DNA from 4 places in the Streptomyces sp. NPDC101490 genome. Region 1 is predicted to be linked to each of the others. Evidence: riboswitches for the same ligand, from Rfam matches in the RefSeq annotation. Region 1 holds a riboswitch; each other region holds the start of a gene.
What was found. A riboswitch is a leader RNA that binds a small molecule or an ion and turns the genes downstream of it on or off. The one in region 1 is predicted to bind cyclic di-AMP.
Positions count from the first base shown of each region.

Region 2: linked by a shared signal. The riboswitch ahead of ACIRQY_RS13115 (M23 family metallopeptidase) and the one ahead of ACIRQY_RS01305 (peptidoglycan DD-metalloendopeptidase family protein) in region 1 are both predicted to bind cyclic di-AMP.
Region 3: linked by a shared signal. The riboswitch ahead of ACIRQY_RS17320 (C40 family peptidase) and the one ahead of ACIRQY_RS01305 (peptidoglycan DD-metalloendopeptidase family protein) in region 1 are both predicted to bind cyclic di-AMP.
Region 4: linked by a shared signal. The riboswitch ahead of ACIRQY_RS27330 (transglycosylase family protein) and the one ahead of ACIRQY_RS01305 (peptidoglycan DD-metalloendopeptidase family protein) in region 1 are both predicted to bind cyclic di-AMP.

Region 1 covers NZ_JBIWNI010000001.1:291,634-299,075, reverse strand. The annotation lists gene ACIRQY_RS01320 (STM4012 family radical SAM protein) at 1-995, shown strand, start outside; gene ACIRQY_RS01315 (STM4011 family radical SAM protein) at 1,005-1,865, shown strand; gene ACIRQY_RS01310 (SGNH/GDSL hydrolase family protein) at 1,852-2,646, opposite strand; gene ACIRQY_RS01305 (peptidoglycan DD-metalloendopeptidase family protein) at 2,800-3,774, opposite strand; cyclic di-AMP (ydaO/yuaA leader) riboswitch at 3,779-3,934, opposite strand; gene ACIRQY_RS01300 (tyrosine-protein phosphatase) at 4,327-5,148, shown strand; gene ACIRQY_RS01295 (DUF6126 family protein) at 5,408-5,560, opposite strand; gene ACIRQY_RS01290 (XRE family transcriptional regulator) at 5,593-6,222, opposite strand; gene ACIRQY_RS01285 (aspartate aminotransferase family protein) at 6,351-7,442, opposite strand, start outside.
Region 2 covers NZ_JBIWNI010000005.1:22,974-30,415, reverse strand. The annotation lists gene ACIRQY_RS13140 (MerR family transcriptional regulator) at 1-402, shown strand, start outside; gene ACIRQY_RS13135 (hypothetical protein) at 546-950, shown strand; gene ACIRQY_RS13130 (PLP-dependent cysteine synthase family protein) at 1,014-2,225, shown strand; gene ACIRQY_RS13125 (MFS transporter) at 2,222-3,457, shown strand; gene ACIRQY_RS13120 (PP2C family protein-serine/threonine phosphatase) at 3,755-4,963, shown strand; cyclic di-AMP (ydaO/yuaA leader) riboswitch at 5,165-5,310, shown strand; gene ACIRQY_RS13115 (M23 family metallopeptidase) at 5,322-6,431, shown strand; gene ACIRQY_RS13110 (aldo/keto reductase) at 6,636-7,442, shown strand, end outside.
Region 3 covers NZ_JBIWNI010000007.1:229,181-236,622, forward strand. The annotation lists gene ACIRQY_RS17305 (urease subunit alpha) at 1-1,386, opposite strand, end outside; gene ACIRQY_RS17310 (urease subunit beta) at 1,379-1,711, opposite strand; gene ACIRQY_RS17315 (urease subunit gamma) at 1,726-2,028, opposite strand; cyclic di-AMP (ydaO/yuaA leader) riboswitch at 2,589-2,771, shown strand; gene ACIRQY_RS17320 (C40 family peptidase) at 2,775-3,251, shown strand; gene ACIRQY_RS17325 (ATP-binding protein) at 3,579-4,016, opposite strand; gene ACIRQY_RS17330 (8-amino-7-oxononanoate synthase) at 4,186-5,364, opposite strand; gene bioB (biotin synthase BioB) at 5,508-6,752, shown strand; gene ACIRQY_RS17340 (adenosylmethionine--8-amino-7-oxononanoate transaminase) at 6,821-7,442, shown strand, end outside.
Region 4 covers NZ_JBIWNI010000019.1:56,041-63,482, reverse strand. The annotation lists gene eno (phosphopyruvate hydratase) at 1-238, opposite strand, end outside; gene ACIRQY_RS27330 (transglycosylase family protein) at 833-1,555, opposite strand; cyclic di-AMP (ydaO/yuaA leader) riboswitch at 1,559-1,732, opposite strand; gene ACIRQY_RS27325 (transglycosylase family protein) at 1,991-3,046, opposite strand; gene ACIRQY_RS27320 (cytochrome P450) at 3,154-4,497, opposite strand; gene ACIRQY_RS27315 (globin domain-containing protein) at 4,596-5,816, shown strand; gene ACIRQY_RS27310 (NUDIX hydrolase) at 5,941-6,423, opposite strand; gene ACIRQY_RS27305 (NADPH-dependent F420 reductase) at 6,487-7,442, shown strand, end outside.

The sequences.
Region 1 (7,442 bases):
AGCGGCTCTGCGACATCGCGGAGAAGCGCATGGGGGCCGATCTGCGGGCGATCCCCCTGTCCGTGGAGACCTCGCCCGCGACGGCGACCGCCGACCGGCTCGCGGTCCTCGCCGAGCGGGGCGCGACCCGGCTCAGCATCGGAGTGCAGAGCTTCGTGGAGGCCGAGGCGCGGGCGGCGGTCCGGCCGCAGCGCCGCGCCGACGTGGAGGCGGCCCTCGGCCGCATCCGGGACACCGGCGTGCCGGTGCTGAACATCGACCTGATCTACGGGATCGACGGGCAGACGGAGCGGAGCTGGCGCGCCTCGCTGGACGCGGCCCTCGCCTGGGAGCCGGAGGAACTGTATCTGTACCCCTTGTACGTCCGGCCGCTGACCGGGCTCGGCAGGCTCTCGGCTGCCGGGCGCGGGGCTGCGGACCTGGAGTGGGACGCGCACCGGCTGCGCCTGTACCGGTACGGCCGCGACCATCTCCTGGCACGGGGCTACGCCCAGGTGTCGATGCGGATGTTCCGGCGGGTGGACGCGGCGCCGCTGGGTCCGGACGACCACGCCTGCCAGACCGACGGGATGATCGGCCTGGGCTGCGGGGCCCGGTCGTACACCTCGGAGCTCCACTACTCCTTCGACTACGCGGTGGACATGCGGGAGATCCGCTCGATCATCGACGTGTACACGGGGACGGCGGACTTCTCGCGCGCGGAGGTGGGCAGACGGGTGGACGCCGGGGAGGCCCGTCGCCGTCATCTGCTGCAGTCGCTGCTCCAGGCGGCGGGGATGCCGGTGGCGGGGTACGAGGAGCGGTTCGGTTCCTCGCCGTTCGCCGACTTCCCCGGGGAGCTGGCCCGGTTCGAGGCACGGGGCTGGCTGGACGCGGGGGCGCCCGAGGGGCTGCTGCGGCTGTCGCCGGAAGGGCTCGCGCACTCCGACGGACTCGGCCCCGAGCTGTTCTCCCCCGCCGTGCGGGCGGCGATGGCCGCGTACGAGCCGAAGTAGGGGGCGGCCGTGGACCTGACCCTGCTCTACCGGGGGCCGCTCGCCTCCTGCGACTTCGACTGTCCCTACTGTCCCTTCGCCAAGCGCCGTGACAGCAAGGAGCTGCTGCGTGCGGACCGGGCGGCGCTCGACCGGTTCACCGGGTGGGCGGCCGACCGGGCCGAGGACCGGCTGCGCGTGCTGTTCACCCCGTGGGGCGAGGGCCTGGTCCGGTCCTGGTACCGGCGGGCGCTGGTCGACCTGTCCCGGCTCGCGCACATCGAGCGGGTGGCGATCCAGACGAACCTGAGCTGCCGGACCGACTGGCTGGCCGAGGCGGACCGGGAGAGCGTGGCGCTCTGGTGCACGTACCACCCCGGGCAGACCCCGTACGAGCGGTTCCTCGGCAAGTGCGGGGAGCTGGCGGACCTCGGGGTCAGGTTCAGCGTCGGGGTGGTCGGGCTGCCCGAGCACCTGGAGCACGCGCGGCGGCTGCGGGAGGCGCTGCCGCCGCACGTGTACCTGTGGGTGAACGCGGCCGAGGGGCACACGTACACCGACGCGGAGGCCGCGCGGTGGACGGAGCTGGACCCCCTCTTCCCGTACAGCAGACAGCCGCACCGCTCGGCGGGGCTGCCCTGCCGCACCGGGGAGTCGGTGATCTCGGTGGACGGCGAGGGCACGGTCCGGCGCTGCCACTTCGTCCGGGCCGAGCTGGGGAACCTGTACGACGGTTCGTACCGTGCGGCCCTGCGGCCCCGCGCCTGCCCCCTCTCCGTCTGCGACTGCCACATCGGCTACGTCCACCTGGAGACGCTGCCGCTGTACGACGTGTTCGCCGGTGGGGTCCTGGAGCGCATCCCCGCCGCGGCGCCGCTCAGAGGGGCATGAGGTCCGGACGCTTGGCCTCGACGTGGTCGCCGGAGCTCTCGCCGCGCAGCCTGCGCCCGATCCACGGCACGAGGTACTCCTTCGCCCAGTGGATGTCGTCGCGCCGCACTTCGAGCGTGCCGCGCGGCGGGACCGGCGGCCAGGTCTGGTCCGGGTCGGCGGGCACCGGAAGACCGAGGACCTGGGCGGCGCGCAGCGCGACCCGGGTGTGGCCCTCGGCCGAGAGGTGCAGCCGGTCGTCGTCCCAGGCCCGCCGGTCCTGCACGGACCGCAGCGACCACAGGTCGAGGACCGGGCAGTCGTAGCGGTCGGCGATGGACCGGACGTGGGCGGTGTACGTGGCGATCTTGCCGCGCAGGTGCTTGAGCACGGGGATGTCACGGGTGTCGAAGCCGGTGGTCACCATGACGGTGCCGACGGCGGAGGTCAGGTCGGCGACGGCGCGCTCGAAGCGCTCGGCGACGTCGTCGGGGTCCGTGCCGGGGCGGATGATGTCGTTGCCACCGGCGCAGAAGGTCACCAGGTCGGGGGCGAGTTCCTTCGCCCGGGGGACCTGTTCCGCCACGATCTGGTCGAGGAGACGCCCGCGTACGGCCAGGTTGGCATAGCGGAAGGCGTCGTGCTCCGGCAGCTGGTCGGCGAGCAGTACCGCGAAGCGGTCCGCCCATCCGACGTACGTCCCGTCGGGTCCGGGGTCTCCGACACCCTCGGTGAAGCTGTCACCGATCGCCGCGTACGACCCGAATGCGTTCTTGTCTGTTGATCTCGAATCGTCTGCCACGGAGCGACATCCTTCCCTTTCGGATGTGACCTACGCGACCGTAAGGAGGGGTTGACGCCGGGTGACATATGACACCGATAAAGAAATTGCCAAGCCGGAATACGCCGGAGGCCCGGCACACGGGGGTGCCGGGCCTTCGGTGGGGCGGGTGCGTCAGACGGAGACGCCGTGCTGGCGGAGGTAGGCCAGCGGGTCGATGTCGGAGCCGTAGCCCGACGAGGTGCGGATCTCGAAGTGGAGGTGGGGTCCGGTCGAATTGCCGGTGGAGCCGGAGAGGCCGATCTGCTGCCCGCCGGAGACCGCCTGGCCCGCCGAGACGGCGAGCGAGGAGAGGTGGGCGTACTGCGAGTAGTTGCCGTCGGCGTGCTGGATGACGACCTCGTTGCCGTAGGCGCCGCTCCAGCCCGCCGAGACGACCGTGCCCGCGCCGACGGCGCGGACGGTGGTGCCGGAGGAGGCGATGAAGTCGACACCGGTGTGGTAGCCGGAGGACCACATGGAGCCGGAGGCGCGGTACGGGGTGGAGAAGCCGCCGCTGACGGGCTTGACCCAGCCGGAGGAGGAGGCCGAGGAGCCGGAGGACTGCGTCGTGGCCGAGCCGGAGTCCGGGGTGGTGGCCTGGGCCGCCGGGCGCTCGGAGCTCCGGCTGGTCTGCGTGGAGTCGCCGGAGCCCTGCGCGGGGGCCTTGTGCTCGGCCTTCGGGGCGGCCTTGGCGGGGCTCGCCGGGACGGCGGCGGGAGCGGTGCTCCTCGCCCCGAGGGTGAGCTTCATGCCGGGCAGGATGAACGAGGGGTTCTCGCCGACGACCTGGCGGTTGTCCGCGTAGAGCCGCTGCCAGCCACCGGTCAGGCGGTGCTCGGCGGCGATCTTCGAGAGGTGGTCGCCGCGGACGACGGCGTATGTCTTCGGCGTGGCCGGGGCGGTGACCGGAGCCGCCGCAGGGGCCTTGGCCTGGGCGGCGACGGTGACGGTCCGCGCGGGGGCGGTCGGGGCCGCCTGCTCGGCGGCGTGGGCCCCGGTGGCGCCGAGGAGCGGGAGGGCGACGACGGCGCCTCCCGTACCGGCGGCGGCGATGCCCCGGGTGAGGGGGTTGTTCCTGGGACGGCGGTGCTTACCCTTCGCGGGCATGGCGAATTCCTCTCCGGCGCCTGCGAGGTGAGCTGTCGGGTTCGGACGGGAGATGTCCGGCCGCGCTCTCGCGCGACTTCACCCCGAGCCGTCCTGCGTCGCGGGACCGGCGTACTTCATGGGTCCCCCGCTCCTGCCATGCATGGGATGAGTGGGAATTCCGGACGGTGGCAGGATTCGGCGGTCCGACCGGATTGACGGTGACGCTAGACGAGCGTTTCGGTGCGAACAAGCCGATGCTTTATCAGTTCCGCGCCCACTCGCCGCCGGGCCCGGAATTCCGGTCACCCTCCGTGGATGGCACTGCTTCGACTCCCTTTTTCCGTAGGGCGATTGCGTCGCGCGCCCGGGCACGATCCGTCACTTCTATGACGCTGCTCACGCTCCGATTCCCATCTCATCTGCAATCAGGGCGTGTTATCCGGAACGTGTGAATACGGACAGATCGCCCATTCCTATCCAGGGGGTGCGCCCCGTTCGTCCTGCCTGGATGATTGACCCTTGGAATCGGCCCCGTGCCGTACCCGAACGCCACTTTCTCCAGGAGCATCCGTGACGCAGCAGCTGCCGCAGGTCCCGCCCGTCGAAGCGAACGAGCCCGAGCTGGCCGAGGTCCGCAATTTCCGGGACGTGGGCGGCCTGCCGACGACGGACGGGCGCGCGGTGCGCTCCGGCCGCCTGTTCCGCAGCGGCCACCTCGCCCACGCGACCGAGGAGGACGCCGCCTTCCTCGCCTCGCTGGACCTGCACACCGTCTTCGACTTCCGCAACCAGGCCGACGTGCGCGTCGAGGGGGCGGACGTCGACCTTCCGGGCGTGCGCAACGTGAACATACCCCTGAACGACCCGGCCGACGGCAAGGAGTTCTGGCGGCTGGTGCGGGACGGGGACATCGCCCAGCTGCGGGAGATCCTCGGCGGGGACAAGGCCGCCGACCGGATGGCCGATTCCTATCGGAAGATGGTGGTCGAGCGGACCGCCGACCACAGCCGCATCCTGCACGCGCTCGCGGAGGACAGCGTCCCCGCGCTGATGCACTGCGCGGCGGGCAAGGACCGCGCCGGGCTCTCGATCGCGATCACCCTGCTCGCCCTCGGGGTCGAGCGTTCGGCGATAGAGGCCGACTACGTGAAGTCGAACGACCCGCACCGCCGGTACAAGGTGAGCCGCAGCTCCACCGCCTCGGACGCCATGTCGCCCGAGGTGATGGAGCTGCTGAGCCCGCTGTTCGACGCGCGGGTGGAGTATCTGCGAGGTGCCTTCGAGACGATCGAGGAGACCTGGGGCTCGGTGGACACCTACCTCGCCGAGGGCCTCAAGCTGACCCCGGAGACCCTCGGCCGACTGCGGGAGCGCCTGCTCACCGAGGTCTGAGCCGGACCCTCCGGGCCGCGCCGACTCCGTGGAGCGCGGCCCTGGCGAACCCGTACGGGCCCACCGCCTCTCGCCGACCGCGCCCTAGGGCCCGTCTGACAATTCCCGCCTGCCTCACGACGCCATGCACGCACTCTCGGCGCACCGTCCCCAGACCCACGTACGTCCAGTACGAGGGCCTGGGGCCAGCACGCCGAGAGCACGCACCTGACGCCGCGCGGCCGCCCTGCGGGCGACGACGGGAATTGTCAGACGGGCCCTAGTTCTGCCCGCCCATCATGAAGAGCAGGTACAGGAAGCCGGCGAAGAGGTGGCCCGCCACCAGGTAGGCGAAGAGGCGGAGCACCAGGCCCTTGGGGAACTTGCCCTCACCGCGCTCCTCGCCGGTGACCGCTGCGTGCTTCTCGGACATGTCGAACCTTTCGGAGGAAGGATCAGGCGGGGTCAGCGACGGTGCGGAGTTCCGTCGCCGAGGCACAGCTCGGCGACGGGGCTCTGCATCAGGGTGTGGACGAAGAGCAGCTCGGCCCCGCTGGAGGTCGCGGCGCCGATGCGGTGCGGGGTGAGCGAGTCGAAGTGCGCGCTGTCCCCGGGGTCGAGGATGTGGACGGCTTCGCCGAGCGCCAGGCGCACCCGGCCCTCCAGGACGTGGATCCACTCCTCACCGGAGTGGACCCGCACGATGTCCGCACGGGTGGCGTACGGCACGTGGACCCGCAGGCACTGGAGGGCGCGCCCGGCGCTGCCGGCCTGCCGGTAGATCCAGCCGTCCGCCTCGACGGGCTCGGAGCGTCCGGCGCGGACCACGGGGTCCCGTTCGGGGGGCGTCTCCCCCAGCAGCTCGGAGACCGTCGTACCGTAGATGCGGGAGAGGGCGAGCAGCATGGGCAGCGAGGGCTGCCGGTTGCCCGTCTCCAGCCGCGAGAGGTGGGCGGGCGAGAGACCGGCGCGCTGGGCGGCGGTCTCCAGGGTCAGTCCCCGGCGGCGGCGCAGGCCCCGCAGCTGCGGGGCGACGTCCGGCAGGACGTCGGGAAGGGCGGGGGCCGGGGTGTTGTCCCCGGGGACATGGTCCATGGGTCCATTCCGCCAGGATCGTGCCTCTGAGGCAAGTTTCTTGCCCCAGAGGCAAAAGCCCGGGGAGCGGGTACGGGCCCGGCCACGGAGAGATACGACCCCGGGGCCGGGGCCCGGCGACGCGCGGGTCAGCGCTGGGCGACCGCCTGTTTGACCAGTGTCCTGCCGAAGTCCCACATCAGCCCGCCACCGCTGTGGGCGTCGTCCATGACCGCGGTGAAGGCGGTGACGAACCGGTCCACGTCCGCCTCGTCGATGACCAGCGGCGGAATCAGTTTGATCACCTCCAGGCGGTCCCCCGAGACCTGGGTCAGGATGTGGTGGCGCTGGAGCAGCGGGACGACGACCATCTGGGCGAAGAGACCCTTGCGGGCCGCCTGGAGCATCGTCCAGCGCCCGCGCAGTCCCAGTGAGGACGGACGGCCGAACTCGATCCCGATCATCAGACCGCGCCCGCGGATCTCGCGCAGCAGCTCGTACCGGGGCACCAGCTCCTTGAGCCGTCCGGAGAGCAGGTCGCCCATCCGGCGCGCGTGGGCGACCGTGCCCTCGTTCTCCATGACCGAGAGGACGGCGAGCCCGGCGGTCATGGCCTGCGCGTTCGAGCCGAAGCTCGCCGAGTGGACCAGGACCCGGTCCATCGACGAGTAGACCTTCTTGAAGATCCAGTCCTTGCCGAGGGTGGCGCCGACCGGCACGTAGCCGCCGGAGAGCGCCTTGGCGACACAGACCAGGTCCGGCTCGACGCCCTCCTCGTGCTGATAGGCGTAGAAGTCGCCGGTCCGGCCCAGACCGGTCTGCACCTCGTCGGCGACGAGCAGGGCCCCGTGCCGGTGCAGCAGCTCCTGGGCCGCCCGCAGGAAGCCGGGCGGGGACTCCTGGACGCCCTTGCCCTGGACGGGCTCGACGACGAAGGCGGCCACGTCGCCCCCGCGCAGCTCCCGCTCCAGCGCGTCGAGGTCGCCCAGCTCGATCGCCGTGTCGGGCAGCAGCGGGGCGAAGCCGTCCCGGAAGCCCTTCTCACCGTTGACGGAGAGGGAGCCGACGGTGAGCCCGTGGAAGGCGTGGGAGCAGTGCAGGACCCTGGGGCGCCCGGTGGCGTACCGGGCGAACTTCAGGGCGGTCTCGACCGCCTCGGTGCCGCTGTTGCCGAAGAAGACCCGGTCGAGATGGGGGCTGTGCGCCAGCAGGCGCTCGGCGAGCAGCCCCGGCAGCGGCTG
Region 2 (7,442 bases), on a different contig from region 1:
ATGGCCGACGAAGTGTTCGACGGTTTCGACCACGCGGTGTACGAGAAGGAGGTCACCGAGCGCTGGGGGCGTGACGCCCACCAGAAGGCCGACCGGTGGTGGCGGGGGCTCGGCGAGGGGGAGCGCAGGGCGTTCCTCGACGAGCAGAAGGGCATCGCCCGGGACTTCGCGCGAGCCCTGGCGGACGGGCTCGCCGCCGGTGACGACGCGGTGCAGGAGATCGCGCGGCGCCAGGTCGTCTGGCTCTCGGCGACCATGGCCCCGAGCAAGGAGTACGTGATCGGTCTCGGCCGTATGTACGTCGACGACCCGCGCTTCGCCGCCCACTACGACCAGCACGGCGAGGGCACCGCCGTCCTGGTCCGGGACGCCCTGGAGATCTACGCGGAGCGCAACCTCTAGCCGGGCGGCCGGACGCGCCGGAGGCGTGGAGCCGGACGGCTCCGGCCGCCGGAAGTCCCGGAAGCACCGGAAGTAAACGGTGTCCAAAACCACGCCCGCCGTTTTGCGGGCGGGCGGTGTCCCATCGTAGTGTCGCGCACACCATGAGTGACGACACTGTGACGGACGTGCATCGGCGGGCGCCCGCCGATGTGCACCGGAGGGCGCCCGCCCTCCTCGTCCTGCTCGCGCTCCTCGCGCTCGTCGTCAGCGTCTGCCACGGCGCGCAGGGGCACATACTGCCCTCGTCCGGCGCCGGGTCCACGGTCTCCGCGCCCGTCCTGCCGCACGGCTGCGAGCAGTCCGGCAGCGGCTGGTCCTTCGACGCCCACCTCCCCGCGCAGTACTCCGCCGCCTCCCTGGCGACACCCGACGCGGGCGGGGCCGTCCTCCTGCCGTACGCCCCCGTCCTCGGCGACGACCCCCGCGCGCGGTGTGTCCGGGACCGGGCGGGCCCCGGCCCCCGGCCGGGCAGGCTGCTGATCGCCCTCGGAGTGGACCGGAACTGAGCCGGGTCCCGCCTCACGCGTGACCAGGTTCCTTCCCCATGCCATCCCAAGGACGTATCCGTCATGAGCACCTCGCTGCCCGGCACCACGCTGTCCGCGACCTCTCCGGTCGCACCCGTCCCCCCGGGCTCCGGGGCGACCCGGACCTCCCCGGACCCCGTGGCCTCCTCGCTGTCCCCTTCATCTCCTTCATCCGCTTCGTCCCCCGGTTCCGCCACGGCCCCGCTGCCGCCCACGGACCGGACGCTGCGCGGGGGGCTGCTGCCGCTCGCCGAGCAGACCGTCGGCAACACGCCCGTCCTGTGGACCGACGACGGCTACTGGGCCAAGCTCGAAGGCTTCAACTTCGGCGGCATCAAGGACCGTGCCGCCCTCCACATGGTCGAGCGGGCCCGTCGGCGCGGAGAGCTGCGGCCCGGCGCCCCGATCGTCGAATCGACCTCGGGGACCCTGGGACTGGGGCTCGCCCTCGCCGGGGTGCTGCACGGCCACCCCGTGCACGTCGTCACCGACCCCGGTCTCGAACCGATCGTCGAGCGGATGCTCGTCGCCCACGGCGCCCGCGTCCACGTCGTGCCGGAGCCGAGCCCGCACGGCGGCTGGCAGCAGGCCCGGATGGACCGGGTCGCCGAACTCCTCGGGGCCCTCGACGGGGCCTGGTGGCCCAACCAGTACGGGAACCCCGACAACCCCGAGGCCTACACCGGGCTCGCGGCCGAGCTGTCCGGCCAGCTCGACCGGATCGACGTGCTCGTCTGCGCGGTCGGCACCGGCGGCCACTCGGGCGGCATCGCCCGCGCCCTGCGCGCCACCAGCAGCCCCGCCCTCGAACTCGTCGGCGTCGACTCCATCGGCTCCACCGTGTTCGGACTGCCCGCGGGGGAGCGGCTGATGCGCGGCCTCGGCTCCTCCATCCACCCGGGCAACGTGGACCACGGGGCCTTCGACGAGGTCCACTGGGTGGGCCCCGCCGAGGCGGTACGGGCGGCCCGCCGCCTGGCCTCGCGGCACTTCGCGACCGGCGGCTGGAGCGTCGGCGCGGTGGCGCTCGTCGCCGGCTGGCTGGCCCGCACCCGGCCGCGCGGCACCCGGATCGCGGCCGTCTTCCCCGACGGCCCGCAGCGGTACTTCGACACCGTCTTCAACGACGAGTTCTGTGCCGCGCACGGACTGCTCGACGGGCCCGTACGGGAGGACCCGGCCGGGTACGAGGACGGCACGCCCGTCGACGGCTGGACCCGCAGGGCCATGGACCGGGCGGGACGGAACCGTTGAGCAGCACGACCGGCACCACCCCGGGCCCCGCGAAGGAGGCCCGGGGCGGGGTGTGGAAGCAGAGCCGCGGTTTCGAACCGGCCGTCCGGCTCCTCTTCCTCAACCAGCTCACCATCAACCTCGGCTTCTACATGCTCATGCCGTACCTCGCCGCGCACCTCGCGGACGGGCTCGGCATGGCGGCCTGGGCGGTCGGGCTGGTCCTCGGCGCCCGGAACCTCTCCCAGCAGGGGATGTTCCTGGTCGGCGGGGCGCTCGCCGACCGGTTCGGCTTCAAGCCGCTCATCGTGGCGGGCTGCGCGCTGCGGACGGCCGGGTTCGGGGCGCTCGCGTTCGCCCAGTCGCTGCCGATGCTGATCGCGGCCTCCCTGGCGACCGGCCTCGCGGGGGCCCTGTTCAACCCCGCCGTCCGTGCCTGCCTCGCGGCGGAGGCGGGCGAGGAGCGCCGGGTGGAGGCCTTCGCCCTGTTCAACGTCTACTACCAGGCGGGCATCCTGCTCGGGCCGCTCGTCGGGGTGGCCCTGACGGGGGTGTCGTTCCAGCTGACGTGCCTGGTGGCGGCGGTGCTGTTCGCCGTCCTGACCCTGGTGCAGCTCCGGTACATGCCCGTACGGGCCGGGAAGGACGCGCGGGGGACCGGGGACGGGGAAGGGCGGGGGCAGTTCCGCACGGTCCTCTCCCACCGGACCTTCTGGCTCTTCTCGCTCGCCATGACCGGCTCGTACGTGCTGTCCTTCCAGGTCTATCTGGCGCTGCCGCTCGCGGCGGGCGGGACCGGCCCCACGACGGCGCTCTTCGTCGTCTCGGCGCTGGTCGCGCTGGCCGGACAGCTGCGGATCACCGCCTGGTGCAAGCAGCGGCTGAGCCGGGAGCGGTGCCTGGTCCTCGGGCTCGCCCTGATGGGCGGGGCGTTCCTGCTCCCGGCGGCCCTGGGCCGGGGCCTGCCGGGGCTGCTGCTCTGCGCGGCGGTCCTGGCCGTGGCGAACGCGGTGCTCTACCCGTACGAGATGGACACCGTCGTCGCCCTGGCCAAGGGGCGCTGGGTGGCCACCCACTACGGGCTCTACAACACCGTGTGCGGGATCGGGATCACCCTGGGGAACCTGGGGACGGGCGCGCTGCTGGACGTGACCGGCTGGTCGGCGGTGCCGTGGCTGGCGCTGTGCGCGGTGGGTCTGGTGTGCGCGGCGGCGATGGCCCTGCTGTCACGCGGGGGACGGCTGGGAGTGTGAGGCGCCCGGACCCGTAGGGCCTGTACGGGCCTGTAGGACCCGTAGGGCCTGTAGGACTCGTAAGGCCCGTAGGGCCTGTAGGACTCGTAAGGCCCGTAAGGCCCGTAAGGCCCGTAGAACCCGTAAGGCCCGTGGAGTCCCTGAGGCCCCTTGGGGGCCTTGGGGGTTGAGCCGGTCCGCACCGCCCCTCCGTACGCCAGTCGGCCCCCGGGGGGTCGCCGCCCGGCCCGGCGGCGGCCACCCTGGGAGGGCGCGGTACGGGGCCGCGGCCGGTACGGACCGGGCAGGAGAGCACAGGTGGGGCACCCCCTGAGAGCGGTGGGCGGCGGACGGCGGGGCGACGACGGGCGTCCGTACGGGCGCGCCCGGCGGTTCATCCGCGCCCTGCCCCCGCTGATCATCCTGGGCGGGGCCGTCTACGACATCCTGACCCCGCCCGAGTACACGGCCGCGCCGCTGTTCTCCGCCGCCCCGCTGATCGCCGCGCCCTTCTTCTCCACCCTGACGACCCTGCTCACCGGGATCGCCGCCGTCCTGGCCTCCGTCGGGCTCCACCTCTACAACGACACCGCGGGCAGCATCCCGGCCCTCACCGAGACCCTGACCGTCGCCACGGTCTCCGCGCTCGCCCTCCTCATCAACCGGGTCGTGCGCCGCAGCGGCGAGCGGCTCGCCTCGGCGCGGGTCATCGCCGAGACCGTGCAGCGGGCCGTGCTCCCGACGCCCGCCGAGCGGATCGGGGGGCTCCAGTGCGCGGCCCGGTACGAGGCGGCGCACGCGGGCGCGTTCATCGGAGGCGACCTGTACGCCGTCCAGGACACCCCCTACGGGGTGCGGCTGGTGGTGGGGGACGTCCGGGGCAAGGGGCTGGAGGCGGTCGAGGCCGTCGCCGTGGTCATCGGGGCCTTCCGGGAGGCGGCCGAGCAGGAACGGAACCTGGAGGGCGTGGCCCGCCGTCTCGAAGGGGCGCTGGCCCGGGAGGGCACCCGGAGAGAGGGCATCGACGCCTTCGAGGGGTTCACCACCGCGGTCCTCGCCGAGATCCCGCGCGGTGACGGCGGCGGCGCCTTCGACGGTTTCGTTCGGACGGTCAACCGGGGGCATCCGCCGCCGCTGCTGCTGCACGGGGACGGGCGCCTCGACCTCCTGGAGCCGTCCGAGCCCGCGCTGCCCCTCGGCATGGGCGAGCTGGCGAGCTGGCCCGACCGGGCCGAGGCGCGGCCCTTCCCGCCGGGCGCGACCCTGCTCTTCTACACCGACGGCCTCTCGGAGGCGCGGAACGCGAAGGGCGTCTTCTACGACCCGGAGGCGCGCCTGCGGGGCCGGATCTTCCCGGGACCCGAGGAACTCCTCGACGCGCTGGTGGACGACGTACGGCTGCACACGGGCGGCGGATCGACGGACGACATGGCCCTGCTGGCGGTGAGCCGCCCGACGGCGGGGCAGCAGGCGCGGCGGCGGACGATACCCGTGGTGCCGCCGGGCAGACCCGGTCACCGGCCGTAGTCACCAGGTGTCGCTGCGATAACAATTGACACAACGTCAGATCTCGTCGGCCCTGCCGGTCTCCGCCGAAGCGCGGCCAACTCGCCCGATTCCCCCACATTCCTGTTAACGATCAAGAGGGACAGCTTGGAATCGAGCACCCCTGTCTATTAACGTTCGATAACGCAGCGCGGTCGTCCCAGCCGTCGCAAGAGGCGGCACCGTGCGCACGCGCCGAATCCCGAAAGGGAACCGGGGAACCACCACTTGGGGTGAATCGGGCCCTTCGCACCCGTGCGACCGGCCCGTAGGAGACCTTCCTGCTCCGAACCCGTCAGCTAACCCGGTAGGCGAGAAGGAAGGAAAGGAGCGCGCCCCCGTGGCGTCCCACACTCCCGTACCCGAAACCCCCTTCGACGCCTTCGGCGGTGGCTCGGCTCCCGCCGCCCCCGGGACCGAGTGGAACCCGACCGAGGACACCCTCCGCGCCCAGAACCGCTCCGGCGGCCGGCACCGGGTCGTCAAGCAGCGTTCCAACTTCGCCCGTTCCTCCACGGTCCTCGGCGTCGGCGTCATCGCCGCGGTCGGCGCGGGCGGCCTCGCCACCGCGCAGGAGAAGCCGAAGCTCGCGATATCCCTGCCGGACCTCCCGGACGCCCACGACCTCCCCCTCGTCGGCGACCTCCTTCCCGAGGAGAACCACGAGACGGTCCCCGTCGCCCGTGCCAACCCGCACCCGCTGACCGCCTCCTACGCCTCCCTCGACGAGAGGCCGGGCGCCACCGCCACCGCCGTATCGGCCGAGCGGACCGTCACGGCCGCGAGCGCCACCGGCGACGCGGGCGAGGCCCTGCGCGCCCGCATCCTCCAGCAGGCCGAGCAGCAGCAGGTCTCCGCCGACGCCGCCGAGAAGGCCGCCGCGGAGAAGGCGGCGGCCGACAAGGCGGCGGCGGAGGCGAAGGCCAAGGCCGAGGCCGCGAAGAAGGCGGCCGCCGAGGCCGAGGCGAAGGCGGCGGCCGAGGCGAAGGCCAAGGCGGAAGCAGCCGCCGAGGCGAAGGAGGAGGCCGAGCGCCTCGCCCGGCTCGCCGCGAGCTACTCGCTGCCGGTCTCCTCGTACACCCTCACCGCCACCTACCTGCAGTCCGGCTCGATGTGGTCCTCCGGCCAGCACACCGGCCTCGACTTCGCCGCCCCCACCGGGACCCCGGTCAAGGCGGTGCACGGCGGCACCATCAAGTCGGCGGGCTGGTCGGGCTCGTACGGCTACCGGATCGTCCTGGAACTGCCCGACGGCAGCGAGGTCTGGTACTGCCACCTCTCGTCCATGACGGTCGGCGCGGGCCAGTCCGTCGGCACCGGCGAGACCATCGGCCGCGTCGGCGCCACCGGCAACGTCACCGGCGCCCACCTCCACATGGAGGTCCACACCCCCGGCGGCGCGGGCGTCGACCCGGCCGCCTGGCTCCGCTCCAAGGGCCTGTCGCTCTGACCGCGCCCCCGTCCCGGAACACTCCGGGACGGGACCGGGTCCTCCCCTACGGGGCCGGAGCCTTCCCGTACGGGGCGGAGCCCAGCCCTGCGGATGCACCCTTACGGGGCTGGAGTCCTCCCGTACGGGGCCGGAGCTCACCCCTACGGAGCCCACCCCCTACGGGGCCGGAATACTCCGGGTGAGGCGGAAGTTGAGCGTCCCATGACTTCTCTCCGCCCGCTGGGCAGTTCCGACCTGCGCGTCTTCCCGCTCGCCCTCGGTGGCAACGTCTTCGGCTGGACCGCCGACGAAGCGCAGTCCTTCGCGGTCCTCGACGCCTACGCGGCGGCGGGCGGCAACTTCGTCGACTCGGCCGACGTCTACTCCGCCTGGGCCGAGGGCAACGAGGGCGGCGAGTCCGAGACGGTCATCGGCCGCTGGCTCGCCTCCCGGGGCAACCGCGACGACATCGTCGTCGCCACCAAGGTCGGCGCCCACCCGCGGTTCAAGGGCCTCTCCGCGGCCACCATCAAGGCGGGCGCCGAAGCCTCGCTGCGCCGCCTCGGCACCGACCGCGTCGACCTCTACTACACCCACTTCGACGACGAGACCGTCCCCGTGGAGGAGATCGTCACCGCCCTCGACCAGCTGGTGAAGGACGGCAAGGTGCGGGCCGTCGCCGCCTCCAACATCTCCCCCGAGCGGCTGCGGGCCTCCCTCGACTTCGCCGAGTCCGAGGGCCTCACCCGGTACGTGGCCCTCCAGCCGCACTACAACCTGGTCTCCCGCGACACCTACGAGGGCCCCCTCCTGGAGACCGTGGAGCGGGCCGGGCTCTCCGCCGTCCCGTACTACGGCCTCGCCGCGGGCTTCCTCACCGGCAAGTACCGCCCCGGCGCCACCGTCGACAGCGTCCGCGCCACCGGGGCGGGCGGGCACCTGGACACCGAGCGCGGCCGGGCCGTCCTCTCCGCGCTGGACACCGTCGCCGAGGCGCACGGCGCCGAACTGGCCACCGTCGCCCTCGCC
Region 3 (7,442 bases), on a different contig from region 1:
CGCGTACGCGATCTGTCCGCCCTTGATGACGAGGAGCGGCTTCACGCCGAAGAAGGCGGGTTCCCACAGGACCAGGTCGGCGAGCTTGCCGGGTTCGACCGAGCCGATGACATGGCCCATGCCCTGGGCGACGGCCGGGTTGATCGTGTACTTGGCGACGTAGCGGCGGGCCCGGTGGTTGTCGGCGCGGCCGTCGCCGGGGAGGGCGCCGCGCCGCTTCTTCATGACGTGGGCGGTCTGCCAGGTGCGCATGATCACTTCGCCGATGCGTCCCATGGCCTGGGAGTCGGAGGAGATGATCGAGATCGCGCCCAGGTCGTGCAGGACGTCCTCGGCGGCGATGGTGGAGGGCCGGATGCGGGACTCCGCGAAGGCGAGGTCCTCGGGGACGGCCGGGTTGAGGTGGTGGCAGACCATCAGCATGTCGAGGTGTTCCTCGATGGTGTTGACGGTGTGCGGCCGGGTCGGATTGGTGGAGCTGGGAAGGATGTTCGGCTCCGAGACCACGGTGATGATGTCGGGGGCGTGCCCGCCGCCCGCGCCTTCGGTGTGGTACGCGTGGATGGTGCGCCCGGCGATGGCGGCGAGGGTGTCGCCGACGAAGCCCGCCTCGTTCAGGGTGTCGGTGTGGATGGCGAGCTGGGCGCCCGTCTCCTCGCAGACGCCGAGGCAGGCGTCGATGACGGCGGGGGTGGCGCCCCAGTCCTCGTGGATCTTGAACCCGAGTGCTCCGCCGCGCAGTTGGGAGTGCATGGCCTCCCGGGACATGGTGTTGCCCTTGCCGAGCAGACCGATGTTGACGGGGAAGGTGTCCAGCGCCTCGAACATCCGGGCCATGTGCCAGGGGCCGGGGGTGATGGTGGTGGCCTTGGTGCCCTCGGCGGGACCGGTGCCGCCGCCGACGAGCGTGGTGACGCCGGTGGCGAGGGCCTGCTCGACCACGGTCGGGGAGATGAAGTGGACATGGGTGTCGACGGCGCCCGCGGTGACGATGCGGCCGTTGCCGACGATGACCTCGGTCTCGGGGCCGATCACCAGGCCGGGGTGGACGCCGTCCATGGTGTCGGGGTTGCCGGCCTTGCCGAGGGCGACGATCCGGCCGTCCCTGATGCCGATGTCGGCCTTGACGATCCCCCAGTGGTCGATGACCACGGCGCCGGTGATGACGGTGTCGGGGGCGCCCTCGGCGCGGGTGGTGCGGGCCTGGCCCATCGACTCGCGGATGACTTTGCCGCCGCCGAAGACGGCTTCGTCCCCGGCGCGGCCGGGGCCGCCGCTGCGGTCCTCCTCGATCTCGACGAAGAGGTCGGTGTCGGCGAGCCGGAGGCGGTCGCCGGTGGTGGGGCCGAACAGGTCGGCGTAGACGGCGCGGTGCAGATCAGGCACGGGAGTCCTCTTCGTTCGCGTCCAGGGGCCCCGCGGTCTCGCCGCGCAGACCGGGGACGATCCGGCGGCCGGTGAGGGGGACGAGTTCGACCTCGACGGGGATGCCGGGTTCGAAGCGGACGGCGGTTCCGGCGGCGATGTGCAGCCGCTGTCCGCGCGCGGCGGCTCGGTCGAACTCGAGTCCGGGGTTGACCTCGGCGAAGTGGTAGTGGGAGCCGACCTGGACGGGCCGGTCGGCGGCGTTGAGCACGGTCAGACGCGTGACGGGGCGCCCCTCGTTGAGGGGGACGGGGCCGTCCGCGTACAGGATCTCTCCGGGGATCATCGGCGGCGGTCCGTTCAGACGATGGGGTCGTGGACGGTGACGAGCTTGGTGCCGTCCGGGAAGGTGGCCTCGACCTGGACGTCGTGGATCATCTCGGGGACGCCTTCCATGACCTCGTCGCGGGTGAGCACCTCGCGGCCCGAGGCCATCAGTTCGGCGACGGTGCGGCCGTCCCTGGCGCCTTCGAGGACATGGGCGGTGATCAGTGCGACGACCTCGGGGTGGTTGAGTCGCACACCGCGCGCCCTGCGCTTCTCGGCCACGTCCGCGGCCACATGGATGAGCAGGCGTTCCTGCTCGTGCGGGCTCAGTTGCACACTTCCACCTCACAGTCGTCTGCCGGGACGGGACCCGGACAGCTGCGGACCCTACCGACCTTCAACACCTTGTTGAAATGCTGGAACGCGGTGCAGCGGCAGACATTGCACGTTAGGGCGGAAGTTTTTCCGGCTGGTTAACTACGCCTTTGCGATCGCATGATCATCGGACCGCCGACGGCCTCCACGGAACCGGCCCCTCCCCCTCCCTGACGGGTTGACATCCGGCCGTGTCGCGTCGAGGGCCGGACGGCCGACACGCGTCGCAGATTCCCTCCCCCGTTCGGAGTAGCCGCCGAGTCGATGTTCAGACCGGTCAACTTGCGCCACTGATGTACGCATCTGGCGGAATCGAACGTTCCATCGCTGGTGCGGGACTCGCCGGGGGTATCTCCGATGATCACGAAACCCTCCTGTCCACCCGAATGGATCAGTCGTGAGGAGCCTCACATATCGCCGTTTCCGCTCGGATTTCAGCCCCGGTGTGGGTCAAGATCCCTGTCGACGACAAGCCCCCGCCGCCGCGGCGGGGCGGTCCGGGCGGACGCCGAGTCCTGCCGCTGTCCCGGACGTCTGGTCGACAGGATTGGACCGGCAGGAGTGGAGGACCCGATTTTTACGGGGCGAACGCGCTGTTTCCCACAGCGGGGCCGCCCCTTGGGGTGAAGCCGCAGCCGCGGCCGGGCATCTTCGCCTGCCCGAACCCGACAGGTCATCCTTCACAGGCGGCTGACGAAGGGTTGCGCATGACTGCGCAGATGCACGTCCCGTCCCTGCTGTCCCGGGTCGGAGCCGTCTCGGCTCTCACTCTCGCCGCCGTCGGCGGCACGCTGCTCGCACCAGGTGCGGCGCCGGAGGCCCAGGCAGCGACGAACTACGCGAACAAGGCACTGAGCGTCGCCGCGTCCAAGAAGGGAGCACCGTACCGGTACGGGAGCGCCGGACCCTCCAGGTTCGACTGCTCCGGTCTGACGCTCTACGCGTACCAGAAGGCGGGCAAGTCGCTGCCCCGCACCGCGCAGCAGCAGTACAACAGAACCACACGCGTCTCCGCCGCCTCACGGCAGAAGGGGGACCTGGTCTTCTTCCACTCCGGCGGAAGGGTCTACCACGTGGGCATCTACGCCGGGAGCGGCAAGATCTGGCACTCGCCCAAGACGGGGTCCTGGGTGAAGCTCGACAAGATCTGGTCGTCGAAGATCTACTACGGCCGCGTCCGCTGACCCGGCGGAACCGACGGCCCGTCCGTGAGCCGGTCCGGCGGAACTGACGGCGCCGGTCCGTGAGCCGGTCGGGCGGAACCGACGACCGGTCCGTGAGCCGGGCCGTGCGGGATGCGGTGGCGCCGCCGCATCCCGCACGTCCCCGGACCGCCCCTGGCGGTACGGCCCCGGCGACCGCGCGTCCCCGCGGCAGCCGCCCCGGGTCGCCGCGCCCTCGCGGCCCCGCTACGACCGGACCGGGCGGGGCGACGGGTCCCGCCCGGGCGGGGTGTCGGCTCGGCGGACGGCCCGTCCGGGCCCGGCGGACCCGCCGCCCGCGCGGGTCCGTCAGCGGTCGGTCGGCGGGGCCGGGGTCCACGGGAGGGAGATCCGGACCGTCTTGCCGCCCTCCCGGATCGGGGTCACGGTGAGACGTCCGCCCGCCTCCGCCGCGAGGACCCTGACGATGACCATGCCCCTGCCGTTGTCCTGCTGGACCGCGGCGGGCAGACGGCGCGGCAGCCTCGGATGACTGTCGGTGACACCGATGTACAACTGCTCCTCCCGGTCGAGCCGGAGGCCCACCGTGAAGGTGGGCGACTGGCCGAGGGTGTGCAGCACGGCGTTGGTGGCCAGCTCGGAGACGATGATCCGGATCGCGTCCGCGGTCTCCGTGGCGTCGTCCAGGCCCCAGCCGCCGAGAACCTCCGCCACGAACCGCCGGGCCGTGGCCACCGAGGCGGGTTCGCTCGGCAGAGTGACGGATGCTTCCTGCTGGTCTGCCATGGCGGCGCCGTCCCTTTCCCGCCGGGGCCGCTGCCCCGGATCGCACTGCGCGCCAGACTGCCACCGATCGGGCCGCGCCGGGAGACGTTCTCCCAAGATATGTCCCCATCTGTCGCCCGAAGCGGTGAACGCGAAGGCCCCGGGACACACCGGGCCGCCGCCCGCCGGGTCAGCCGGCCGGTGCCGTCCGCAGGATCGTTTCCACCGCGTACGCGATCCGCTCGTCCGTCAGATCCGCGCGGGCCGTGAGCCGTAGCCGCGAGACGCCGTCGGGCACGGAGGGCGGCCGGAAGCAGCCGACCGAGAGCCCCCGCTCCCGGCAGTCCGCCGCCCAGCGCAGCGCCGCCCCGGGGGAGGGCGCGCGCACCGAGACCACGGCCGCGTCGGGCCGGGCGGCCGTCAGACCCGCCCCGGTGAGGAGCCGGTGCAGGGTGGTCGCGACCGTGCGGGCCCGCTCCGCGAGCCCCGGTTCGGCCGCCAGCACACGCAGGGCCGCCAGCGCGCCACCGGCGGCGGCCGGGGCGAGACCGGTGTCGAAGATGAAGGTGCGGGCCGCGTTGACCAGGTGCTCGATCACCCGGGCCGGGCCGAGGACCGCGCCGCCCTGGCTGCCGAGGGACTTCGACAGGGTGACGGTGGCCACCACGTCCTCGTCGCCCGCGAGCCCGGCCTCGTGGAGGGCCCCCCGGCCGCCGTCGCCGAGGACGCCCAGGCCGTGGGCGTCGTCCACGACCAGACCGGCGCCGTGCGCGCGGCAGGCGGCGGCGAGCGCGGACAGCGGCGCCCGGTCACCGTCGACGGAGAACACGGAGTCGCTGACGACCAGGGCCCGCCGCCCCGGATGCGCGTCGAGGGTCTTGCGTACGGCCTCCGGGTCGGCGTGCGGGACGACGGCGGTCTCGGCGCGCGCCAGACGGCAGCCGTCCACGATCGAGGCGTGGTTGGAGGCGTCGGAGACGATCAGGGCGTCCCGGCCGCCCAGCGCGGTGAGCGCGGCCAGGTTGGCGGTGTAGCCGGAGGAGAGGACGAGGGCGGCCTCGAAGCCGCAGAAGTCGGCGAGTTCGCGTTCCAGCCGGGTGTGCAGCCGGGTGGTTCCGGTGACGAGCCGGGAGCCGGTGGAGCCCGCGCCCCAGCGGCGCGCCGCCTCGGCCGCCGCCCCGGTCACCTCGGGCCGTCGGGTCAGGCCGAGGTAGTCGTTGCCCGCCAGGTCCAGGAGGTCGGACTCGGCGGCGCGGGGGCGCAGCACCCGGACGAGACCGGCGTCGGCACGGCGGCGCGCCTCGGCGTCGGTCCAGTCGAACGCGGTGCGGCGCGGGCCCGCGGCCCGGGTACCGTCGGCCTGTGACATACGGCGTTCCTTTTGTAGGCAGCGCACAGACCCTAGCCAACGGAGGCCGGGGTGGGGATGTGGTCATCCACACACCTCCTTCGGAGCCGTTTGTTCGGTTCCTCCTTGGCCCGGGGGCGGGCGGTAGGACAGGATCAGCGGTTATGGACCTGCTGAACACGCTGGTGGAGAAGGGGCTGCGGCGCGAGCTGCCGACCCGTGGAGAAGCACTCGCCGTCCTGGCGACCTCGGACGACGAACTGCTCGATGTGGTGGCCGCCGCGGGCAAGGTGCGCCGCCAGTGGTTCGGGCGCCGGGTGAAGCTCAACTACCTGGTGAACCTGAAGTCCGGACTGTGCCCCGAGGACTGCTCGTACTGCTCGCAGCGGCTCGGCTCCGAGGCCGGGATCCTCAAGTACACCTGGCTGAAGCCGGACGAGGCCTCCCGGGCCGCGGCCGCGGGTGTCGCGGGCGGCGCCAAGCGGGTGTGCCTGGTGGCCAGCGGCCGCGGTCCGACCGACCGGGACGTCGAGCGGGTCGGCAGGACCATCGAGGCCATCAAGGAGGGCAACGAGGGCGTCGAGGTGTGCGCCTGCCTCGGGCTGCTCTCGGACGGGCAGGCGGAGCGGCTGCGGGAGGCGGGCGCCGACGCGTACAACCACAACCTCAACACCTCCGAGGGGACGTACGGGAAGATCACCTCCACCCACACCTACGCGGACCGGGTGGACACCGTCCGCAAGGCGCACTCCGCCGGGCTCTCCGCCTGCTCGGGGCTGATCGCGGGCATGGGCGAGAGCGACGAGGACCTGGTCGACGTCGTGTACGCGCTCCGCGAGCTGGACTCGGACTCCGTACCGGTCAACTTCCTCATCCCCTTCGAGGGCACCCCCCTGGCCAAGGAGTGGAACCTCACCCCGCAGCGCTGTCTGCGCATCCTGGCGATGGTCCGGTTCGTCTGCCCCGACGTCGAGGTGCGGATCGCGGGCGGCCGTGAGGTGCACCTGCGTTCGATGCAGCCGCTGGCCCTGCACATCGCGAACTCGATCTTCCTCGGCGACTATCTGACCAGCGAGGGCCAGGCCGGGCAGACCGACCTGGACATGATCGCGGACGCGGGCTTCGAGGTGGAGGGCGCGGGCACGACCACGCTGCCGCGGCACCGCGCGGACGCGCTCGCGGCGGCCGGGGGCGGCTGCGGGACCGCCGCGTCCGGCTGCGGCCCGGCGGACGCGACGGCGGACGGCGCGGCGGCGGGCGGCTGCGGCGGGCACGCGGGGGCGGGCGGCGGCTGCGGCCCCTGCGGCGGGCACACCGCGCCGGAGGCGCCCGCGCCGAAGGAGGCCAGGACCGACCTGGTCGCCGTGCGCCGCCGGGGCGCGGGCACCGACCTCGCCCCCAACGCCTAGGAACCACCGTGCGCAACGACGAACTCGTCGCCCTGGACCGGGCCCACGTCTGGCACCCCTACGGCCCCATGCCGGGCCGTACGGACCCGCTGGTCGTGGCGTCCGCGTCCGGGGTGCGCCTGCGGCTCGCCGAACCCGCCGAGGGGCACGACGAGCTGATCGACGGCATGGCCTCCTGGTGGTCGGCCGTCCACGGCTACAACCACCCGGTGCTCAACGCGGCGGCCCACGACCAGCTCGGCCGGATGAGCCACGTCATGTTCGGCGGACTCACCCACGAGCCCGCCGTCCGGCTCGCCGCCCGGCTCGTCGAGATCACCCCCGAGCCGCTGCGGCACGTCTTCCTCAGCGACTCGGGCTCCGTCTCGGTCGAGGTCGCCGTCAAGATGTGCCTGCAGTACTGGCGTTCGCTCGGACGGCCCGAGAAGCACCGGCTGCTCACCTGGCGCGGCGGCTACCACGGCGACACCTGGCAGCCCATGTCGGTGTGCGACCCGGAGGGCGGGATGCACGAGCTGTGGACCGGCGTGCTCCAGCCGCAGGTGTTCCTGGACGCCCCGCCCGCCGCGTACGAGGAGGAGTACGCGCGGCGGCTGCGGGAGGGCATAGCGCGGCACGCGGGAGAACTCGCCGCCGTGATCGTGGAGCCGGTGGTGCAGGGCGCGGGCGGGATGCGCTTCCACCACCCCG
Region 4 (7,442 bases), on a different contig from region 1:
CCGGGCCGATCTGCTCGATCACGGCGAGGACGGCCTTCTCGACGCCCTTGCCCTGGTAGCGGTTGGGGTCACCGTCGCGAAGCTCAAGGGCCTCGAACGCACCGGTGGAGGCTCCGGACGGAACGGCAGCACGGCCGGTGCTGCCGTCGTCGAGGCCGACCTCGACCTCGACGGTGGGGTTGCCTCGGGAGTCCAGGATTTCCCGGGCTACGACGACGTCGATGGACGGCACGAGCATCTCCTTATGGGATGTGACGCTGGATGTGACGCAAGGTCGGCGCAGGGTCGGCTTGGCCTTGCGTCAAGAGCCTAACCGGCTCGGAGGCTCCGGCCAGCCGGGCGCCCGCCCCCTGGGACGAAAAAGGGCCCAAGGGCATGCATTCAGGGGCGAAAGACCCCGGATCTACTGGACAGTAACCATGAAGTCTCCCGAAAACGCCGGGTCCACCGTCCTCGGGGCGCGAGGACGGCGGGTCCGCCCGCGGCGGGGAATCCGGGCGGAGGAGGGGAATCCGTACGTGGCGGGGACCCGGCCCGTGGCGGGGTGTCCGCACACGGCGGGGGCGCGCCGGGAGAGGGGAGGGGGAGTCCCGTTCGTGGCGGGGAATCCGCCCGCACCCGGAGTTCCGTCCCTGACGCGCGTCGGCGCCCGCGCCTCCGCCCGTGACCGCGCCCGTGACCCGTAAGAGCAAAGAGAAAGAGGAGCGGGAGGCCCCGGACGGCGGAAACCCCGGCCCGGCGCGCACGGGGGGAGGCGCGCCGGGCCGGGGTGGTCACCGCGGGAGGGTCGTCGGTGCCGTACGGGCCACCGGACCCGTACGGACCGCCGGGCTCACTTGAGGTGGAGCTGCTGGCCCGGGTAGATCAGGTCGGCCTGGTCGACGACGTCCTTGTTCAGCTCGAAGAGCTTGGCCCAGCCGCCCTTGACGCCGTGCGCCTGGGCGATGCCGCTGAGGGAGTCGCCGGCCACGACCTTGTACTCGCCGTCGCCCTTCTCGACCTTCTTGCCGGTCGGGGTGGTGACGGTCGCCTTCGGCGCGGCCTGCTGCGTGACCTTCTTCGGGGTCTGGCGCTGCTCGCTGCGGGTCGTCGGCTGCTCGGCCGACCGCTGCTGCTTCGGCTGCTGCTTCGGCTGCTGGGTGACGGTCTTGGGGGTGCTCTCGGCGGCGCCGCCGTCGTAGGAGGCACGGGAGAGGCCCACGCCGCAGCTCGGCCACGCGCCCTTGCCCTGGCCCGCGAGGACCTTCTCGGCGATGGCGATCTGCTGGGACTTCGACGCCTGGTTGGCGGTCGAGGCGTAGGCGGTGCCGCCGTACGCGGCCCAGGTGGAGGCCGAGAACTGGAGGCCGCCGTAGTAGCCGTTGCCCGTGTTGATGGACCAGTTGCCGCCGGACTCGCACTGGGCGACGCGGTCCCACTCGGAGGCCGTGGCGGCCGAGGCGGTGCCCGCGGTCATCAGCGGGGCGGCGACGGCGACACCGGTGACGCCGACGAGCGTGACGACCTGGGTGGCCTTGGAGGGACGGCGGTGTTTGCCCTTACCGGAAAACAGCATGGAGATTCTCCTCACCGACGCCTGCGAGGTGAGCTGTCGGGTTCGGGCCAATGAGTTGCCCGGCCGCGTGTCCCAGCACGCGACTTCACCCCAAGCCGGTCGTCGGCCGTCTGTCTCGACGGCCGGGGCCGGCACTTACCTTGGGTCCCCCGCTCCTGCCTTCGGCGCTTGCGCGACGACTGTTCCCGACGACCGACGGCAGGATTCGGCGTTTCGGTCGACGGGGCCCGCGGTGGCGAGCGGTGATGACCGTAGACACAGACCCACCGGAAGTTCAAAGAGGCGAATGACGGACATTCCGGCCCTCCTTGCCTTCCGGCGGGGGGGGTTTGCGCAGGTGAGAGGTGACGGGAGCAAAGTTTGCAGACGTGACACGCCAGTTGGGGCGAAGAGACCCATGTCTCACTTGCCCAGAACCGGACATATGACCCCGAATCACTCCGCCTGCGCGGTCGGACCCTCCGTCAGGTCAAGGCTCTGACCAGGAAGGATGAGGTCCGGGTCGGTACCGACCGTCTTCCGGTTGGCGTCATAGAGCGCGGTCCAGCCTCCGGGCAGCTCGTTCTGCTGTGCGATGTCGGACAGGCTGTCGCCCGCCTTCACCGTGTACGCGCCCGAAGTGCCCTGACTGTCCGTTCCGTCCGAGCCCTTGGAGGCGTCGGTCACGGACTTCGCGGCGGTCTCCCCGGAGAGACCGTCACCCGGTGCCGCATGGCGGCCGGTTTCAGAAGTTTCGCCCGAATTGCCGGTTTCCTCCGCGGCTGCGTCGCCCCGGTGCTTGCCCGAGCCCGTGGACGGAGCACCGGTCGTCGGCTCGCCGGACGTGCCCGGTGTGACCGATCCGTCGGGCGCGGTGGTGCCGGGGTCGGGGGCCACCGGGGAGACGGGCGCCGTCGGGTCGACCGGAGCCCCCGTCACCGGCGCGCCCGTCGAAGGCGCCGCGGGGCCCGTGGGCGCCGCCGTGGCCGTGCGCGCCTCGGCGGTCCTTCCCGCCGCGCTCCGGGACTTCTCCGCCGCGCTGGAGGACGACGGGCCCGTCGTACGGTTCGACTCGGCGACGGGGCCGCCGGAGGGCTTCGGGAGGTCCGCGGGGCCCGGGTCCACCTTCGGCCGGGCCCCGTCGTTGACGAGTCCCGCGATCGGCGCGCAGGTGGCCCACGCGGTGGAGCCCTTGGCGAGGGCCTTCTCGGCCACCGCGATCTGCTGGGCACGGCTGGCCAGGTCGGGGCTGGGCGCGTAGGCGAGACCGCCGTGCCGCTCCCAGCTGTCCTGGGTGAACTGGAGGCCGCCGTACAGGTCGTTGCCGAGGTTGGCGCTCCACTGGCCGCCGGACTCGCACTCGGCGACCCGGTCCCAGGTGGCGGCGTCGGCGGCGGACGCCGAGCCGGTGGCGAGCAGGGGAAGCGCCATGGCGGACCCGGTCACCCCCGCGGCGACGACGATGGCGGGGGCCTGACGGGGGCGGCGGTGTCGTCCGTTCCCGGAACGCATAGGAGCGCCTTTCGCGTGACAACTGGGGTGGTCGAACTGAGTTGTCGGGGAACGTAGCCGTATTCGAACGCTCATCACAAGTCGATGCACCCGCGATCACGCGAAGATCACATTTCTGATACCCCATCAGATCCGTGGAGGGGTGCGGCCGGAGAGAACTCCACCGGAAGGGTGCGCAGCCCCCGCATGATGAGCCCGCCGCGCCACCGCAGTTCGGCCGGATCGGCGGCGAGCCGCAGGTCCGGGAGACGGGTCAGCAGGGTCGCCAGGGCCGTCTGCCCTTCGAGCCGGGCGAGCGGCGCGCCCAGGCAGTAGTGGATGCCGTGCCCGTATCCGAGGTGCTGGTTGTCGCGCCGGGCGAGGTCGAGGACGTCCGGCCCGTCGAACCGCTCGGGGTCCCGGTCGGCGGCGGCGAGGACCACCAGCACCGGGTCGCCCGCCGGGATCTCCTGCCCGCCGATCGTCAGCGGCCGGGTCGCGTACCGCCAGGTGGCCATCTCCACCGGCCCGTCGTACCGCAGCAGCTCCTCGATCCCGGTCTCCAGGAGTCCGGTCTCCCCGGCGGCGATCGAGTCCTGGAGCCGGGCGCGCTGCTCCGGATGCCGGAGAAGTGCGTAAAGTCCGTTACCTACCAGATTGACAGTGGTCTCGAAGCCGGCGAAGAGCAGGATGAAGGCCATCGCGGCGGCCTCGTTCTCGGTGAGGTGCTCACCGTGGTCGGAGGCCCGGATGAGACCCGAGATGAGGTCGTCCCCGGGCTCCTCGCGCTTGCGGTGGATCAGCTCCGCGAGATAGCCGCGCATCTTCTTCACCGACCGCGCGACCCCGCCGCGCGGCCCGCCGCCGTGCCGGATCATCATCCCGGCCCAGTCCCGGAAGTCGTCCTGGTCCTCCTCGGGCACCCCGAGCAGGTCGCAGATGGCGTAGATGGGCAGCGGGAAGGCGAACTCGTGGATGAGGTCCGCGCTCCCCCGTTCCACGAAGGAGTCGATGAGCCGGTCGGTCAGCTCCTGCACGCGCGGGGCGAACTCGGCGACCCGGCGCGGGGTGAACGCCTTCGAGACGAGCCTGCGCAGCCGGGTGTGGTCCGGCGGGTCGATGTTGAGCAGATGGGTCATCAGCTCGGCCTTGCGCTCGCCCGGGATGCCCGTCTTCCCCTTCGCGTGCGGGGACTCGGCGTGGTGCGCCGGGTTCTTGGAGAGCCGCTGGTCCGCGAGGGCCTGCCGGGCGTCGGCGTAGCGGGTCACCAGCCAGGCCTCGACCCCGCTCGGGAGGGTCGTGCGGTGCACCGGCGCGTGCGTCCTGAGCCAGGCGTACGCGGGGTAGGGGTCGCTGGCGAACTCCCAGGTGAAGAGCTCGGGCGCGGGCCCGGAGACCGGGCAGGTCGGGGCGCCGGGGACTTCTCCGGGGGCGGGGCGGGAGGCGGGGGCTGGGCCGGGGGTGGTGCTCACCCCCCGACCGTACAGGCAGGTTCCGCCGGATCCGGGTGTGGAGATTCCGTGAGGACGGGCCGGACGGGTGCCCTACATTCCTGACAGTGGACCCTCAGATGCTCAGGAGCACGTTCGCGGTCGTCGAGAGACGGGCCGAGCACGCCGTCACCTACTTCTACGCGCATCTCTTCCGGCAGGAGCCGTCCCTGCGCGAGCTGTTCCCCGGGGACATGCGGCCCCAGCGCGACCGGCTCTTCGCCGCGCTCACGCATCTGGTGGAGCGTCTGGAGGACCCGGACCTCCCCGCGTACCTGGGGCGCCTGGGCCGCGACCACCGCAGGTTCCTCGCCACCCCCGCCCTCTACGCCTCGGTCGGCACCAGCCTGCTCGCCGCGTTCGCCCATGTGGCGGGAGCCGCCTGGACCACGGAGGCCGAGAAGGCCTGGACGGAGGCGTACGCGCACCTGGCCGAACTGATGCTGGCGGGCGCCGACGAGGCCGTGGCGGCGGGCGAGCCGGCCTGGTGGGACGCGGACGTCGTCCGGCACGAGCGGCACGGCCCCGACCTGGCCGTCCTCACCCTGCGGCCCCGGCAGCCCCTGCCCTTCCTGCCCGGTCAGTACGTCAGCGTCGCCTCGCCCCGCGTCCCCCGCGTCTGGCGCACCTACTCCCTCGCCGACGCGCCCCGCCCGGACGGCACCGTGGAACTGCATGTGAGCCGGGTCCCCGGCGGGGTGATGAGCACGGCGCTCGTGCACGGCACGGCGCCCGGCGGGGTGCTGCGGCTGGGGACTCCCGACGGCGACCTCGTCGCCCGGACGGAACCGGGCGGACAGCGCGCCTACATCTGCGCGGGCACCGGCTGGGCGCCGGTGAAGGCCCTCCTGTCCGAGGCGGTCGAGCGTGAACCGGCCCTGAAGGGGCGGCTGTTCGTCGTGGCGCGCGCGAAGGAGCACCTGTACGGGCGCCGGGACGTGGAGCGGCTGGCCGCCCGGCTCGACGGGCTGAGCGTCACCTACATCACCTCCGCGCCCGGCCACCCCAAGGACCAGGCGACCGAGCGGCTCGTCCAGTCGCTCCGGTCCTGCGTCCACTGGTCCGCGCACGACGTGTACCTCGCCGGGCCGCCCGGCTTCATCACGGAGGTCGTCGAGGTCCTCGTGGAGCTGGGCACCGCTCCCGACCGCATCCACCACGACGTCCTGCCGCCGGTGAGCCCCTTCGCCGTCCGCCCCCACACCCCCGCCGACCGCCTCCTCGGCCCACCGCCTCCCCTCTGGCACAACCCGGCCGCCCGCACCGCGCGCCCCGGCCCGGGGCCCGGCCGTCCGCGATGACAGCGGGGCCGAAGGCCCGGGTCATCGCGTCGGTGGTGAACGGTGCCGTGCCTCGGCCGGGGTGCCGGGCCTGTGAGCCCCATACCGTCCCGCCCCGGCGCCGGGCAGGGACGGCGGAGTGCGGTCACGGCGCGGGCGTGAACCAGGCGGCGGGTTCGTCCTTCTGGACGAGCGCGATGACCTCCCGCATCCGCTCGCTCATCGGAGGCAGAGCGTCCAGCGGGAACCAGGCGACCTCCGCCGACTCGTCGTCGCAGACCCGGGGCTCCTGTCCCCCGTCCGCCGGACGGCAGGCGAAGACGACCTCGAAGTACTGCGCCCGGTCGCCGTTGCCGTGGCGTACCGGCGGGGAGTGCGTCACCGCCGCCAGGCGCTCCACCACCACCCGCACCCCGGTCTCCTCCTCCACCTCTCGTGCCACGGCTGCGGCCGGAGGCTCGCCCGGCTCCACGATCCCGCTCAGCGGCGTCCACGCCCCGCCTGCGGAACGGCGCTGCAGAAGCACCCGCCGCCGCTCGTCACGGACGACCGCGACCACTCCCGGCAGCCAGAGCAGTTGGTCAGGACCAACCGCTTTCCGTAGATCTGAGACGAAATCAGGAATCATCCACCCACCCTAGAAGAGGCAGCACGGCACGGTCGGGCGTTTCACCATCCCCGCCCGGCCGCGATGGTCGCAGGGGTCTGTCGATCCAGCCGCGCGAGCACCTCGGAGATGAACTCCGCCGGTCGGCAGAGCGCCACTGGGGCGTGTTTCAAAAGGAGCGTCGTCTGCCCGGAGGGCAGGCCTGGCGGCGTCTGGTGCGTGCGATCGCAAGGCGGAGGGTCGCCCCGATACTGGATGTATCGGGGTGATCCCGACAACGCGGCGAGCGTGCGTGCCAGGCGTCGCCAGGCAGGCGGGACTTTCGAAACACGCCGTAGGTCCCGGGACCTACGGCGTGCGGACCCCCCGGAGGGGACCCGCGGCCGATCCGTGGTCCGGTGGGCGGGTCCTAGCGTGGTGGGCATGCGCTTAGGAATTCTCGGAACAGGAAACGTCGCCCGGGCACTGGCCCGTGGCTGGAACGCCGTGGGGCACGAGGTGCTCCTCGGCTCGCGGTACCCCTCGGAGCGGACGGGCCTCGGGCTGCCCGTGGCGGGGCTGCGGGAGACCGTCGCCCACGCCGAGGTGCTCGTCAACGCCACTCCCGGCACCGTCTCGGTGGAGCTGCTGCGCTCCGTCGGGGCGGCGGCGCTGGAGGGTGTCCCGCTGATCGACGTCGGGGTGGGGCTCTCCGACGACTACACGGAGCTCTCGCACCCCAACAGCAGTCTGGGCGAGCAGATCCAGCGGGCCTTCCCGCTGACTCCCGTCGTGAAGACGCTGTGCACCATGGACTCGACGGTGATGACCGATCCGGGGAGTCTGGCGGGCCCGAGCACCGTCTTCCTCTCGGGCGACCACGAGGAGGCCAAGCGGACCGCCGGGCGGCTGCTGGCCGACCTCGGCTGGGCCCCCGACTCCCAGCTGGACATCGGCGGGATCACCACCGCGCGCGGCCAGGAGCACTTCGCCCTGCTGTTCATGGGCATCGCGGGCGGTCTGGGCTCCCACGCCTTCAACGTCCGGGTGGTCGCCCGGCC